Regions from separate parts of the Xenorhabdus bovienii SS-2004 genome, predicted to be linked through region 1. Evidence: predicted binding sites of a transcription regulator. Region 1 holds the regulator's gene; each other region holds the start of a gene.
The links. The regulator CRP, encoded in region 1, controls carbon source genes, mostly activating them, when cyclic AMP is high. The targets are predictions, from matches to a motif close to ATGTGANNNNNNTCACAT.

Region 1 (4,215 bases):
AATAGAGCTTGCGCTGGATAGTAACAAGGCGCCAATCACTACAAAAAATTTCATTGAGTATGTCAATGAAGGATTTTATAACAACACCATTTTTCACCGCATCATTCCCGGGTTTATGGTTCAGGGGGGTGGCTTTACGAAAGATATGAAGCAGAAGGTGACCAAAGCACCAATCAAAAATGAAGCAGATAATGGTTTGCGTAATCTGCGTGGTACGATAGCGATGGCACGCACCGCAGATAAAGACAGTGCAACCAGTCAGTTCTTCATTAATGTCACTGATAACGCCTTCCTTGATCACGGTCAGCGTGATTTTGGTTATGCTGTCTTTGGTAAAGTCATAAAAGGTATGGATGTGGTTGATAAAATTTCTCAGGTCAAGACAGAAAATGTTGGCCCTTATCAAAATGTACCCGTGAAACCGATTGTGATCCTTTCTGCCAAAGTTGCACCTTAATTCAATAGGAAAACAGTGTTTTCCTGCCTGAAACCTAGAAAATAAGACGGTATTTATATTGTGCCATTCGCTTTTTGAGTGCCGTCTTCCCCTCTCACCTGCGTTATCTTTTCACGTCAAGCTCTCACCACGGGTGAATGCTGCTGTTTGTATCCTACTATTTTAAAAATACGTCTGTGGTATGATGAGCGTCCCGCTGCTGTTGATGCTGCTTTACCTGATTTTATCGAAATACAGAATGCACAATGCCCGCTAGGGTAGCGGCAATATATAAAACTATAAAAATCAATAGGATATACTCCTATGCTATTAATAATAGATAACTACGATTCTTTTACATTCAATTTATATCAATATTTTTGCGAGTTAGGGACAAATGTTTTAGTTAAGCGTAATGATGAATTACAGCTTGAAGATATCGAGAAGTTGGCGCCCACACATTTAGTGATTTCGCCGGGGCCTTGTACGCCAAATGAAGCAGGGATTTCACTAGAGGCCATTGCGCATTTTGCCGGCAAATTGCCAATCCTCGGTGTGTGCCTAGGGCATCAGGCTATTGGGCAGGCTTTTGGTGCGAGTGTGGTCAAAGCCCGCGAGGTGATGCACGGAAAAAACAGCTTGATCCACCATAATCAACAAGGAGTATTCAAAGGATTGAACCGTCCACTGACTGTTACTCGTTATCATTCTCTGGTGATTGCTGCTGAAACCCTGCCAGCATCGTTTGAAGTGACCGCATGGAGTCAGCATAACGGTAATGTAGATGAAATTATGGGAATACGTCACCGTACTTTGCCATTGGAAGGTGTGCAATTTCACCCTGAAAGCATTCTCAGTGAACAGGGACATGATTTGTTGAATAATTTTCTCAGATATTAACCAAATACCATCGCATTTTCCTCACCGGCTGTTTTTTATTTGCCCTTATGTGATTTTTTATTCATATTTGGTGACTATTATTTCACTGTGATATGGCAAATATAAAAATAAGGTGGGGGAAATCACGTCTGTCCCAGCGGAATATCAGGGCAAGGCCAGTGAAGTATTACAGAAAGCGGCGTAACGGGGCTTGATGCTGCCATTGCACTGATAAGACAAAGGAAGCAACAAAAAAGCCAGTGCAGGATAAGGGTTGCGCTGGCTCAGTTTCAAGAGTAATTTCAGAAATTAGCGGGTTCCATATACTACAATGGTTTTGCCATGAGCAGAGATCAGGTTTTGATCTTCTAACATCTTGAGAATGCGGCCAACTGTTTCGCGGGAACACCCGACAATCTGGCCAATTTCCTGACGTGTAATTTTTATTTGCATACCATCAGGATGGGTCATCGCATCAGGCTGTTTGGCCAGATTCATTAACGTCTTGGCAATACGACCTGTGACATCCAGAAATGCCAGATTACCGACTTTTTCTGAGGTTGTTTGTAAGCGTCTTGCCATCTGAGAGGATAGACGCATCAGAATATCAGGATTGACCTGAATGAGCTGGCGAAATTTCTTGTAGGAAATTTCAGCGACTTCACAGGCACTTTTAGCTCGTACCCATGCAGTACGCAGCTTTCCTTCTTCGAACAATCCAAGTTCACCAATGAAATCTCCCTGATTTAAATAAGAGAGAATCATTTCTTTGCCTTCTTCATCTTTTATTAGAACAGCGACTGAACCTTTAACAATATAGTAAAGCGTTTCTGCTTTCTCGCCTTGATGAATAAGCGTGCTCTTGGATGGATATTTGTGAATATGGCAGTGTGACAAAAACCATTCAAGAGTAGGGTCTGTTTGTGGCTTGCCGAGAACCATTCGCTTTATCCTCTGTTGTTATTTCCGCCTTGATGACGTGAGGAACAGTTTTTCCTCACCCGGCTGGCTTTATAAAGTCAATAGTTTAACATATTAACTTGCTGAAAAACTGACAAGCGGGAATTTTATATAGATTATAATCATACCAAAATATGGGTGTCTTAATCTTAACCTATATATCTTGCCAGCTTCGCTTGTAACCTCGTTTGTAACACAGGAAAACGTTTCTGTCTTCCCCTGTATCGCTTCAGCCCGCCAGATTAACAGAAATCTATTTGGAGCGTCGTCTTTATTGCTCTACGACTTATAGGAAATCGAATAATGCCAGTATTTCCAAAGGGAAAAGGAGAAACAACATAAAGACGGGAACGGCTGAATGACTTTTTTATTGTGTAAGAGGCTGTGGGTACTTTGGTAAATATCGTACTGCTTTTACGCGTTTTACCTTACTGAATTTTCTCTTTATAATCTGTTTTTATTGTTACTGAAATGTTTATTTTCGTAAAACAGGCAACGTTATTTTTTGTTACCTGTTTAATTAAAAATTAAATTGCGTTTAAATCAAGAAATTTTTTTGCCTTCCAGTAATTGCTGAACCCACGGAGCCATAATTAATTCCATGGCCAGCCCCACTTTTCCGCCGGGAACGACAATGGTATTTATACTGGAAATAAATGATCCCTGAAGCATTGATAGTAAATAAGGGAAATCAATTTGTTTCAGGCCACGGAAACGAATCACGATAAAACTTTCATCCAGAGATGGAATAGCCTTGGCGGAGAAAGGGTTAGAGGTATCAACGGTGGGAACTCGCTGGAAATTGATATGAGTACGGGAAAACTGTGGCGTAATATAGCGGATATAATCATCCATCGAACGCACCACGGAATCCATGACCGCCTCTCTTGAATGGCCACGTTCGCTGGTATCACGGATAAGTTTCTGTATCCACTCAAGGTTGACGATGGGGACGACACCAATCAGCAAATCAACATAGCTGGCGACATTATACTGTGGAGTAACAACGCCACCATGCAACCCCTCATAAAACAGAATATCGGTGTTTGATGGCAGTGATTCCCACGGCGTGAATGTACCCGGTACTTGATTGTAAGGCACGGCTTCATCATAGGTGTGGAGATATCTCCGGCAGCGGCCAGTGCCTGTTTCACCATAGTTGTAAAATGTCTTTTCCAACATGCTGAAATCATTGGCTTCTGGCCCAAAATAGCTGACATGTCTGCCTTGCTCCTTCGCCTTACGGATCTCGGCATCCATTTCAGGACGGGTGTAACGGTGGAAACTATCCCCTTCGATGAGTGCGGCAGTAACTTCAAGTTGTTGAAAAATCTTGCGGAACGCCACACTGGTCGTTGTTGTTCCGGCTCCGCTAGAACCCGTTATTGCAATGACAGGGTGTTTGGCAGACATAAGAACAGACTCCTTATCCAAAAAAGTTGGGACTATCTTTCTCGTAATCAGCAATACAGAGCAAAATAAGGCAAACGGAACAGCCTGATAAAAAGAAGGCGCTAAGGGCGAAACATCTCTTTGGGCATGATATTGACGGTCTCATGCAGTTCAGACCAAACCAGTAGGACTTCTCCCCGTTCAAGCTGACGTTTTACATCCTGTACTTTTTGCTCCAGCGTTTTTTCATCTTCACCGTAATCGGTGCCTTCCCGCAAGACAAAACTTTCGATCAGATCGAGTAGGGTTTCGGGTGCCAGTTGTTGCCACGGGATCATCATTGTGGTTGCTCCTGAGTTTGTAAATGGGGATTGGCGGCCCTGCTCAGGGGAGAAAAGTGCTCACTCATAAGGGATTAATTTTCATAATTAGTCATCTTGTGTAGTGAATAACATACTGTTATTTTCGTCGAAAGGAAATGTTAACCATTTGGGTAAGAGGAACAATCCCCCCATGACCGCAAGTCTGATATTCTCACTAAGCACCTT
Region 2 (4,215 bases), 1.2 Mb from region 1:
TTGCCTGATTGACTCAACCTGCTCCGCGGTCAGCATTGCTGGAAAATCGTCATTACCGATATAGGGTAACAGGGCTTCTTGCAGTTTAGGGGTAATTTCTGACCAAATAGCGTGAAAACGAGCTTGCATAGAATGATCTCCAAATTAATTGAAGGTCATTCTAGGATGTCTACTCAGGTTTGTAATGTGATAAACGCCATATAATCAGTGAAATGAGTGTAATAGATACGTTATTTTAGTGACTTATATCAAATTTTTACTATTTTTATGAATTTTTTCACCGTTTGATCACGAGTTGCTAACGAGCAAAATATTAGCCAAATAGATGAAGCAGTACAGGAAATAAAAAAGGTGCTATCAATGAGGTGATAATGCCGCAGGTCATCAGTGCCAAAGAACTGTATGCACCTTCAATATGATCGAGTTCGGCACAGCGTGCAGTACCCACGGCGTGGGATGCTGTTCCCATGGCCAATCCTCTTGAAGCCGACGTTTTTATTCCTAGAATATTGAACAGGTTATGACCAAAGATCGCGCCCAAAATACCGACAGTAATTACGCAAGCTGCACTGATAGCAGGAATTCCGCCAACGGAGTCAGCAACGGCCATGGCAATTGGTGTTGTGACGGATTTGGGCAGCACAGAGGCAGCGATTTCAGGGCTGGCTCCCGCCCATAACGCGATAGCTGTACCTGTCACCATCGCGACAATACTACCGATAAAACAGATGCTAATAATGGATTTCCATTGAGCGCGGATTTGATGGAGCTGCTCATAAAGAGGGAAGGCCAATGCGACAACGGCGGGTTGCAGTAAGTCGTTTAAGATCCTGCTACCGATAAAATAGTGCTCATAGGGGGTGTGAGTCATCAGTAGCAAAGGAATGATAACGGCCATTGATAGCAACAATGGATTAAAGATGGGCAGCTTGAGCTGCCGTGATAATTTTTTGGCGCAATAAAATACGAGCAGTGTTAATGGCAGTGACCACCAGATATGGCTTAACATTTTTATCTTTTATCCGATTGTTGTGATGGCGGGGAAGTGAGATCGGGTTCTTTTCGTTGAGCGCCGGTAATAATGCGTTTGCAATGGACATAATGGGAACTGTAAGCAACGACAATCATGACAATTACTGTACTGACGATACAGGAGAGAACAATCGGGAACATTTGCTGGCTAAGTTGCGGGTAATAATCCATAACACCCACCCCGATAGGTAAAAACAGTAATGTCATGTTTTTCATCAACAGGCTACAGCCCGGTTTCACCCAATATGCAGGAATAAGCTGGAATGCAAGTAAACAAAACAAAAGAAGTAAGCCAATAATGCTGCCGGGGAGAGAGAAGGGAAGTAGTGCTGAAGTGATATTCCCGGCGATGAGGCACAAATAGAGCAGCACGAATGCACGCAGGTATTGCCAGCCTATCACCAGCATGTTTCGGAAAGACATAAACATAATTCCTCAATATAACGAGGGTTTTATCATACGACTAACTCTGTAAATGTGCCATACATCACATTAAAAAGCGGACTTTTTTTGAGTCCGCTTTGTTGTTTATTATTATACCTTAATTTCACAAGGCATATGATGGTTATTTAACCTGCATTCCTGGTTGTGCGCCGCTGTCCGGGCTTAACAGGAAAATCTCTTTTCCACCAGGGCCAGCAGCCATTACCATGCCTTCAGAAATGCCGAAACGCATTTTACGTGGTGCGAGGTTGGCGACCATCACTGTCAGACGGTTCTCCAGCGCTTTGGGATCTGGATAGGCTGAACGGATACCGGAGAAGACCTGACGCGTTTCACTACCAAGATCAAGGGTCAGTTTCAGCAGCTTATCTGAACCTTCGACAAAATCAGCTTGCTTGATCAGTGCGATACGCAGGTCAACCTTGGCAAAATCATCAAATGCGATGGTGTCCTGAATGGGATCATCGGCCAGTGGGCCTGTCAGGGTTTTTTGTGGCTCGATGCTTTCTTTGGAGTCAGCCACCATCGCGTCAACTTTTGCCATCTCGATACGGTTAAACAGTGCCTTAAATGGTGAAACTTCATGGTTAAGCAATGGTTGCCGGATGCCATCCCAAGTTAGTTCGGTATTTAAGAATGCTTCTGTACGGTCAGTCAGGCTCGGAAGAACCGGCTTCAGGTAAGTCATAAGAACGCGGAACAGGTTGATACCCATTGAGCAGATGGCTTGCAGATCGGCATCCCGACCTTCTTGCTTGGCAACAACCCACGGTGCCTGTTCGTCAACGTAGCGGTTTGCCAAATCGGCTAATGCCATGATTTCACGGATGGCCTTACTGAATTCACGGTGGGTGAAGTCTTCCGCAATGCCTTCAGCCGCATCAACAAATTGCTGGTACAGCGCAGGATCAGCAAGTTGATCAGCCAGTTTGCCCGCAAAACGTTTATTGATGAAACCTGCGTTACGTGAAGCAAGGTTAACCACTTTGTTCACGATATCGCTGTTAACGCGCTGAACGAAATCTTCCAGATTGAGATCGATGTCATCAATACGGGAGGAGAGCTTCGCAGCATAGTAATAACGCAGGCAATCTGCATCAAGGTGCTTCAGGTACGTTTCAGCTTTGATAAACGTCCCGCGCGACTTGGACATCTTCGTGCCGTTAACCGTGATATAGCCGTGGACGAACAGATTGGTCGGCTTGCGATAGTTGCTGCCTTCCAACATGGCTGGCCAGAACAGGCTATGGAAATAAACGATATCTTTACCGATGAAGTGGTAGAGATCTGCTTCGGAATCTTTCGACCAGAATTCGTCGAAATTCAGGTCATCACGTTTGCTGCACAGGTTTTGGAACGAGCCCATGTAGCCAATTGGCGCATCCAGCCAGACGTAGAAAAATTTGCCCGGTTCATCAGGAATTTCGAAACCGAAATAAGGTGCATCACGAGTGATATCCCATTGTTGCAGACCCGCGTCGAACCATTCCTGCATTTTGTTTGCGACTTGTTCTTGCAAGGAGCCGGAACGCGTCCATTTTTGCAGCATGTCGCTGAAAACAGGCAGATCAAAGAAGAAGTGCTCTGTATCGCGCATTTCTGGCGTCGCGCCGGATACTGCCGAGCGGGGATTAATCAATTCCGTTGGGCTGTAAGTGGTTCCGCAGACTTCGCAGTTATCGCCATACTGATCTTCGGCCTTACATTTCGGGCAGGCACCTTTGACGAAACGGTCTGGCAGGAACATGCCTTTTTCTGGATCGTACAGTTGAGAAATCTTCCGGCTCTTGATGTAACCGTTCTTTTTCAGTTTCAGATAAATTTGGGACGCAAGTTCTTTATTTTCTTCGCTGTGTGTAGAGTGGTAGTTATCGTAGCTGATGGCAAAGCCGGCAAAATCCTGCTGATGCTCTAGGCTCACTTTGGCAATCATTTCTTCTGGCGAGATCCCACTCTGCTGGGCTTTCAGCATAATTGGTGTGCCGTGGGCATCATCAGCGCAGATAAAGTGAACCTCTTTGCCGCGCATTCGATGATAACGAACCCAAATATCAGCCTGAATGTGTTCTAGGATATGACCGAGATGAATTGGACCGTTAGCATAAGGTAACGCACAGGTCACCAATAATTTGTTCGCGACTTGAGACATGGTTAGGATCTGACTTCCATATATTGAAAAGGGTTTTTGATGTTACCTGATCAAGGGCATTGTCGCTAGGGTAACGCAAGATCTTCGTTACTTTTATTTAAGGCGCTATTCGGCGTCGATTTCAATTTTGGTCTTATCCCAAGCCGCCGGCTTCTGCTATGATGGACGAACGGTTTTAGGTTAAAAGAAGACAAATCAAAAGGAGCCGGGATGAACTCACAATCCCCCGAGCAGACCAGTCCTGACCTGCTGAAAGAACACGTTGTGAAAATACTGGCAACGTTCAAGCATCCGACTTTAGAGCGAGACTTGATAGCCCTGAAAGCATTGCATCATTGCGCCATGCTTGATGGGGTACTGCATATTGAATTAATGATGCCGTTCGTCTGGAAGCGGGCTTTTGCAAAACTGAAGGAAGAAACGACTCAATCTTTGCAAACGGCTACTGGAGCAAAATCTGTTGACTGGCGGCTTACCTATGATATCTGTACCTTGCGCCGCGCTAATAATCTGCCGGGTGTCAACGGTGTCCGCAATATTCTGGCGGTCAGCTCAGGGAAAGGTGGAGTGGGGAAATCCAGCACGGCGGT
Region 3 (4,215 bases), 1.1 Mb from region 1:
TGCCAGAAGATGACTCCCTGCCAGAGGGCATTTTAGACGAGCGCCTTCACCATTTCTATAACCCTGACAACGAACTCTGTGCCAGTCAATTGATTGATTTTCAATCCGGCAATGAAGAACGCGGGATCTGTGCTCTGCCTTTCACTCGCCAATCCGATAATCAAACCGTTTATATTCCGATGAATATTATCGGCAACCTGTATGTCTCAAACGGCATGTCCGCAGGCAATACCATGAACGAAGCCCGCGTTCAGGGGTTATCAGAAGTGTTTGAGCGCTATGTAAAAAACCGCATTATTGCAGAATGCATCAGCCTGCCTGAAATCCCAGAAAGCGTAATGAATCGCTATCCTGGCGTAGTTGAATCCGTCAACAAATTGCAGGCAGAAGGCTTCCCACTTTATTGCTACGATGCCTCACTGGGTGGTCAATTTCCGGTAATTTGCGTTGTGCTGTTCAATCCGAATAATGGCACTTGCTTTGCCTCTTTTGGCGCTCATCCTGATTTTGGTGTTGCGCTGGAACGTACCGTAACCGAGCTTCTGCAAGGCCGCAGCTTAAAGGATCTGGATGTCTTTACGCCACCAAGCTTCGATGATGAAGAAGTGTCTGAACATACCAATCTGGAAACTCACTTCATCGATTCAAGCGGTGCAATTAGCTGGGATCTGTTCAAACAGGATGCCGACTATACATTTGCTGATTGGAGTTTCAAAGGCACTACAGAAGAAGAATTTGCCACACTGATGGGGATCTTCAATACGCTGGATGCTGAAGCTTATATTGCTGATTACGAACATCTGAACGTTTATGCCTGCCGTATTCTGGTGCCTGGCATGTCAGATATTTATCCGGTTGAAGATTTGCACATTGCCAATAATACAATGGGAACTCATCTGCGTGATACTATTCTGGCGTTACCAAATAGCCAATGGCAACCAGCAGAATATCTTGCTTTCCTTGAACAATTGGATGACGAAGGGCTGGATGATTTCACCCGTGTCCGTGAATTACTGGGGATCGCCGCAGGTAAAGACAACGGCTGGAGTAACCTGCGCATTGGTGAATTGAAATCCATGCTGGCATTGGCTGGCAACGATCTGGAACAAGCGCTGATCTGGGTTGAGTGGACACAGGACTTCAATGCTTCGGTCTTCACCGCCGAACGAGCCAATTATTATCGCTGTTTGCAAACACTGCTGCTATTGACCCAAGAAGAAGATCGTGACCCAAGCCAATACCATCAGGCTTTTGTCAAAATGTACGGTCAGGAAACAGTCGATGCTGCTTCCGCCGCCATTGACGGCAAAAACGGCTTCTACGGCCTATGGTCTGTAGATTCAGAGCTAAAAACATTGCCAGCACATCAGGCATTACTCAATGCTTATGAAAAACTGCAAAAAGCCAAACGCGAGTTTTGGTCAAATAAATAAACCGTTACATTAAAGTTTATTTATTATAGAAAGTAAAATTCAGGTTAAATTAAGTTTATTTAAAAATAACAAATAAATGACAATTTAACCTGTTATTTTACGTTTTTAATATTCTCAAAAATCTTTCATATAAAATATTGTTATAAATTTTAAAAAATATTTTTTCATTATAAATCAATACATTAAGATATAATAGTCGCATTTAGCCCCCCATAATCCCCCAGACTTTCTGCGTAATATGATCCATATCAAATTTAGGTCAATGATCGTTTGTTACTATCATTACGTGCTAAAATTAATTAAGGATAAAGAGAGTGTTAGTATGAAAACTGACAACCCTTTTAATTTATTTCCACCTGCTGTAATGGCACAAATCGCTGATGATAGTGGTGTATATAAAGTTAATAAACATCCCGCAGTGACTTATTTATCGGCAATCATGGCAGGTGTGTTTATTTCCATTGCTTTTGTCTTTTATATTACAGCTACCACAGGAACATCTTCCATTCCTTATGGATTAGCAAAATTAACTGGCGGGATTTGCTTTTCTCTTGGTTTAATGCTGGTGGTTATATTTGGTGCCGATCTTTTCACCTCCACAGTATTGACTATAGTTTCAAAAGCCACAGGCCGTATTACCTGGTCACAAATGCTCAAAAATTGGATTAACGTTTATATCGGTAATCTGATTGGCGCACTATTTTTTGTCATTTTAATGTGGCAATCAGGCCAATATGCAGTCGCTAATGGTTTCTGGGGGCTGAACGTATTACAGACTGCCGATCATAAAATGCACCACACCTTTATTGAAGCACTATGTTTAGGTATTTTGGCCAATCTGATGGTATGCCTTGCGGTCTGGATGAGCTATGCCGGGCGCAGCCTGATCGATAAATTGTTTGCTTTGATCCTGCCAGTTGCCATGTTTGTCGCCAGTGGCTTTGAACACAGTATTGCCAATATGTTTTTAATTCCGTTCGGGATCATTATCAAAAATTTTGCCCCAACTGAATTCTGGGCAAAAGTGGGAGCCACTCCCGAACAATTTCCTCAACTCACTGTTTCACACTTTATTACTGATAATCTTATCCCTGTAACGATAGGTAATATTATTGGCGGTGCGATATTGGTTGGGTTGATTTATTGGTTCATGTATTTACGGGGCGGCCAAAAATATTAATTCGCCTCCACGTCAGGTCTCTTAAAAGTTCCACTGTTAAAAGGTAGAAATATCATGTCCGAGTTAAATGAAAAATTCTCTGTAGCATGGCAAGGCTTTAACGAGGGTAGCTGGCAAAATGAAGTTAACGTTCGTGACTTCATCCAGCAGAACTATGCTCCGTATGAAGGTGATGAAACATTCCTTGCAGGCGCCACAAAAGCGACTGATATTTTGTGGGAAAAAGTCATGGAAGGTATCAAAATCGAAAACCGTACTCATGCGCCGGTTGATTTTGACACTGATGTTGCGTCTACGATTATTTCTCATGATGCGGGTTATATTGCCAAAGACCTAGAACAAATCGTAGGCCTGCAAACCGAAGCGCCACTGAAACGTGCCATTATTCCATTTGGTGGAATCAAAATGGTTGAGAGTTCCTGTAAAGCTTACAACCGTGAACTAGACCCAAAACTGAAACAAATTTTTACTGACTATCGCAAAACCCACAATCAGGGAGTATTCGATGTTTATACACCTGATATCCTGAAATGCCGTAAATCCGGTGTACTAACAGGTTTGCCTGATGCCTATGGCCGTGGCCGCATCATCGGTGACTACCGCCGCGTTGCTCTGTACGGTATCGATTTCCTGCGTGATGAAAAATATGCTCAATTCACATCATTACAGGAAAAACTGGAAAACGGTGAAGATCTGGAAGCTACTATCCGTCTGCGTGAAGAAATTGCTGAACAGCACCGCGCTCTTAGTCAGATTAAAGAAATGGCAGCTAAATATGGCTGTGATATTTCCTATCCGGCGATCACAGCGAAAGAAGCCGTGCAATGGACTTACTTCGCTTATTTGGCAGCGGTTAAATCGCAAAATGGTGCAGCGATGTCTTTCGGTCGTGTGTCCAGCTTCCTGGATATCTACATCGAACGCGATCTGCAAGCAGGCAGACTGACAGAACAAGAAGCTCAAGAACTGATTGACCATCTGGTCATGAAACTGCGCATGGTTCGTTTCTTGCGTACTCCAGAATACGACGAGTTATTTTCTGGCGATCCCATCTGGGCAACAGAATCACTGGCAGGCATGAGCTTGGACGGCCGTACTCTCGTTACCAAAAACAGTTTCCGTTTCCTAAACACACTTTATACTATGGGGCCATCCCCAGAGCCTAACATGACCATCCTGTGGTCTGAAAAACTACCAATCAACTTCAAAAAATTCGCAGCGAAAGTGTCTATCGATACCTCATCCCTGCAATATGAAAACGATGATCTGATGCGCCCTGATTTCAACAGCGATGACTATGCTATCGCATGTTGTGTCAGCCCAATGATTGTTGGTAAGCAAATGCAATTCTTCGGCGCACGTGCCAATCTGGCAAAAACCATGCTGTATGCAATCAACGGCGGTGTGGATGAAAAAATGAAAATACAGGTTGGCCCGAAAGAAGAGCCAATGAGAGACGAAGTGCTGGATTATGACAAAGTCATGGCTCGCATGGATCATTTCATGGATTGGCTGGCAAAACAGTATGTCACTGCTTTAAATATCATTCACTATATGCATGACAGATACAGCTATGAAGCAGCACTGATGGCGCTGCATGAC
Region 4 (4,215 bases), 480 kb from region 1:
TTATACCCCGCAGTGGTTCAAGCGGATGGAGCGCTGGCTGGAAGCCAGTAGCCTGCAAAAAATGGTCAAGATGATCAATCTCCATGCTAAGAGTTACAGCCGGACGCAGCAATTTATCAAAAACCCGCCGGATGATGTGCAGGTATTTGAAATTTATCCACCTGCGCCGTTGGCTACGATGGCATTGGGAAGCCGAATCAGTGCATTAAATCAGGATTACCATTTGGGGCGGCGCTGTGGGCGATACTTTTTGGCTACCATTGGGCATACCTTTGTTGGTGGGAAATTTGGGTTGGAAAAACGTAAAGGTTATGGTGTCTGTCGCAGTGGTTTAAATAATGATGGGATTAATCATAATGGCTTCAGGCGATATAGCTTGCTGGACAGCATAAATCGTCCGGTAACCGAGGTGCAGGAAGAGGGTATAACACCGCTGACAGGCTCTATTATATTGGATGACGTGGATAAATAGATGTTTATTGATACACATTGCCATTTTGATTTTCCTCCCTTTACAGGGAATGAACAAACGAGTCTGAAACAAGCCAGGCAAGCGGGGGTGGAAACCATTATCGTCCCCACAGTTAGTCAAATGAATTTCCAGCGGGTTGCTGCGCTGGCATATGACTTTCCCTCCATCTATGCCGCGTTTGGTTTGCATCCACTGTATATCAATGAACATCAAGGTTCTCATTTGGCTGAGCTGGCGCAGAAACTGAAGGCAAACAATCCCAAATGTGTGGCTGTAGGAGAAATAGGGCTTGATCTTTATATGCCGGAGCCACAGTTTGAGAAACAAAAAAGAGTGCTGGAAGCACAGTTAGCGTTGGCTAAAAGGCACGATTTGCCGGTGATACTCCACTCCCGAAAAAGCCATGATCAACTGTCCGCTATACTACGAAAACATGACTTACCACGCACAGGCGTTATTCATGGCTTTGCTGGTAGCCTGTCTCAGGCACAGGCTTTTATTCGTTTGGGATTTTATATTGGTGTCGGGGGAACGATGACTTACGAGAGAGCGCAAAAAACACGCAGTACAATTTCCCAACTGCCTCTGTCGTCCCTTGTGTTGGAAACGGATGCACCTGATATGCCGCTCTCTGGATACCAAGGGCAGCCGAACCGACCAGAAAGAGTCGCACAGGTTTTTTCTGCGTTGTGTGAATTGCGTCGAGAATCTCCTGATGAAGTGTCCGATCAGATTTATCATAACAGCAAGGCACTATTTGCGTTAAGCTGACTTATAACCACAGAAATGATATGTTTTTAGGGTAACAGGAAGTGAGTATCCGTATTAAATAAATATTAATAATCCTTAATTGGTCTTCTTTACTCATTTATCCCTTTTATTACCTTTTTCACCGCAAAATTATCTAATCCCTTAGAAACTAGATGGATTTATGTGATCTGGATCTCATTTTGTGTTTTTATATTACTTTTTGCGGTATTAATTTGTGATGTTAGTTGCTTGTTCTTTTTTACTACTAGGTATAATCGGCCTCGCACAATGCCGGTAGGAACTCACAATATAACTGGCATATTTTTTCATTATTCATTCATTCAGTGAACAGGGATTCTTCCAATGCAACTCATTATGAGCCTGATAGGGATGGTAGTGCTGATTTTTATCGCAGTACTTTTCTCCAGTAATTACCGAGCTATTAAGATCCGCACAGTCTTGGGCGCCTTTTTGATTCAGGTTGCTATTGGGGCATTTGTACTTTATGTGCCAGCGGGTAAAGACATTCTGATTGGAATGTCAAAAGGCGTTTCCAACGTCATTGGATACGGCCAGAAAGGAACTGATTTCATCTTTGGTGGACTGGTTTCCGACAAAATGTTTGAGCTGTTCGGTGGTGGTGGCTTTATCTTTGCTCTGCGCGTCCTGCCTATTATCGTTTTCTTCTCCTCACTTATTGCCGTTCTGTATTACATCGGCGTTATGCAGATTGTGATCAAAATACTCGGTGGTGGCATGCAAAAACTGCTGGGAACATCACGAACCGAATCTCTGTCTGCGACTGCAAATATTTTCGTCGGCCAAACTGAAGCGCCGCTGGTTGTTCGTCCTTATATTTCAACCATGACTCAATCGGAACTGTTTGCTGTCATGTGTGGTGGTCTGGCTTCTGTGGCAGGTTCAGTATTGGCTGGCTACGCATCGATGGGCGTTCCATTGGAATACCTGATTGCCGCTTCATTCATGGCAGCACCGGGTGGCTTGCTATTTGCGAAACTGTTAGTGCCGGAAACGGAAAAAACACGCGACACCGACGATGCCATGTCGCTGATTGCGGCTGAAGATCGCCCTGCCAATATCATTGATGCTGCGGCATCAGGTGCGGCATCGGGTATGCAACTGGCTCTGAACGTGGGAGCAATGCTGCTGGCATTCACCGCCTTGATTGCCTTACTGAATGGTATGCTGGGTGGTATCGGTGGCTGGTTCAACTATCCTCAACTGTCCATGGAACTGATTCTGGGCTGGGCGTTCTCACCAGTCGCCTACCTGATTGGTGTACCGTGGAATGAAGCGACTGTTGCAGGTTCTTTCATCGGCCAGAAAATAGTAGTCAATGAGTTCGTGGCGTTCATGAACTTTGGTGAATATCTGAAACCGAACGAGGTCGTTCAGGCCGCAGGTCTGCAAGTGCTTTCTGATCATACCAAAGCGATTATTTCCTTTGCACTGTGTGGCTTCGCCAACCTGTCTTCTGTCGCTATTCTGCTGGGAGGTTTAGGTGGTATGGCGCCAAATCGTCGTGGAGACATTGCACGTTTTGGTCTGAAAGCCGTACTGGCCGGTTCACTCTCTAACTTGATGAGTGCAACCATTGCTGGGTTCTTCCTCGCGTTATAAGACGCAGGAATTGCGTATCAAATTGAATGCAGGTGAGATAATCTCACCTGCTTTTGTTTTTCCTGAAACTGTTTGATGTGATACTAATCACAATAAAATGTCTATCATTGCAATGCTCATTCGATTAGTGTGATTTGTAACGCGAATTATTCGGCATTTACATGTTCAAATAATGATGTGCCAAGACTTTATGGATTAAGTTGATGCCCTCCGGGGCAGTAAAAGCTGAAGAAAGTATAGTGCGGAGAGAAGGAGCTCTACTGTTGCTGTTGTGCATAATTATGGCAACATCTTCAAGGAACCAAGTCCGCTCGCCAACAAACGAACTAACTAATCGTTCAAAACAATCGTTCAAAAGAATGTGTGAACGGGTTCAGTCACGATAATAATACCGTTGGAGAGTTTTATGACCGATTTAACCGCAACTGCTCAGCGTGCGCTGAGTTTGATGGATTTAACGACACTCAATGATGATGATACGGATGAGAAAGTGGCGATACTTTGTCATCAGGCAAAAAGCCCGGCGGGTCATACTGCCGCTATCTGTATCTATCCACGTTTTATTCCTGCCGCACGTAAAGTATTGCGTGAACAGGGTACTCCAGACATTCGCATTGCCACAGTGACCAATTTCCCGCACGGCAACGATGATATCGATCTTGCACTGGCTGAAACTCGAGCAGCCATTGCTTATGGCGCAGATGAAGTTGACGTGGTTTTCCCCTACCGCGCCTTGATGGCAGGTAATGAACAGATTGGCTTCGATTTAGTTAAAGCCTGCAAAGATGCCTGCGCTGCATCCGGTGTTTGGCTGAAAGTGATTATTGAAACAGGTGAGTTGAAAGAAGAAAACCTGATCCGCAAAGCCTCTGAAATTTCAATCGACGCAGGTGCGGATTTTATCAAAACCTCAACAGGCAAAGTCCCTGTCAATGCGACACTGGAAAGCGCAGAAATTATGCTCAGTGTGATCCGCGACATGGGCGTAGGTGAAACTGTTGGCTTTAAACCTGCCGGAGGTGTGCGTACAGCCGAAGAAGCCGCACAATATCTGGCACTGTCTGCTCGTATCATGGGGGATCAATGGGCCGACTCCCGTCATTTCCGTTTTGGGGCTTCCAGTCTGTTGAGCAATTTATTGACAGCACTTGGACATCAGAGCCAAAAGCAAAGTAGTGGTTATTAAGATCAATAACAACACATTGAATGCACGTTAAGATAAAGTGCATTACTACCATTCTTTTCAGATAATGATGATTAGGAGGTCGCTTTGTTTCTGGCACAGGAAATTATCCGCAAAAAACGGGACGGTCACCGGTTGAATGAAGAAGAGATCCGTTTCTTTATTAACG

Region 2: the regulator CRP is predicted to act here: its motif matches at 1,508-1,525, upstream of XBJ1_RS04035 (CidA/LrgA family protein).
Region 3: the regulator CRP is predicted to act here: its motif matches at 1,670-1,687, upstream of focA (formate transporter FocA).
Region 4: the regulator CRP is predicted to act here: its motif matches at 1,404-1,421, upstream of XBJ1_RS15160 (NupC/NupG family nucleoside CNT transporter).

Annotation. Positions count from the first base shown of each region.
Region 1 covers NC_013892.1:3,935,033-3,939,247, reverse strand. Annotated here, with positions in the region: gene ppiA (peptidylprolyl isomerase A) at 1-457, shown strand, start outside; gene XBJ1_RS17460 (aminodeoxychorismate synthase component II) at 761-1,336, shown strand; gene XBJ1_RS22790 (hypothetical protein) at 1,481-1,609, opposite strand; gene crp (cAMP-activated global transcriptional regulator CRP) at 1,625-2,257, opposite strand; gene XBJ1_RS17450 (phosphoribulokinase) at 2,819-3,688, opposite strand; gene XBJ1_RS17445 (YheU family protein) at 3,790-4,008, opposite strand; gene XBJ1_RS17440 (LysE family translocator) at 4,181-4,215, shown strand, end outside.
Region 2 covers NC_013892.1:945,533-949,747, reverse strand. Annotated here, with positions in the region: gene cdd (cytidine deaminase) at 1-129, opposite strand, end outside; gene XBJ1_RS04040 (CidB/LrgB family autolysis modulator) at 314-1,009, opposite strand; gene XBJ1_RS04035 (CidA/LrgA family protein) at 1,012-1,455, opposite strand; gene metG (methionine--tRNA ligase) at 1,598-3,625, opposite strand; gene apbC (iron-sulfur cluster carrier protein ApbC) at 3,836-4,215, shown strand, end outside.
Region 3 covers NC_013892.1:840,033-844,247, forward strand. Annotated here, with positions in the region: gene ycaO (30S ribosomal protein S12 methylthiotransferase accessory factor YcaO) at 1-1,433, shown strand, start outside; gene focA (formate transporter FocA) at 1,756-2,613, shown strand; gene pflB (formate C-acetyltransferase) at 2,668-4,215, shown strand, end outside.
Region 4 covers NC_013892.1:3,453,595-3,457,809, reverse strand. Annotated here, with positions in the region: gene XBJ1_RS15170 (patatin-like phospholipase family protein) at 1-472, shown strand, start outside; gene XBJ1_RS15165 (TatD family hydrolase) at 473-1,243, shown strand; gene XBJ1_RS15160 (NupC/NupG family nucleoside CNT transporter) at 1,598-2,863, shown strand; gene deoC (deoxyribose-phosphate aldolase) at 3,270-4,049, shown strand; gene deoA (thymidine phosphorylase) at 4,134-4,215, shown strand, end outside.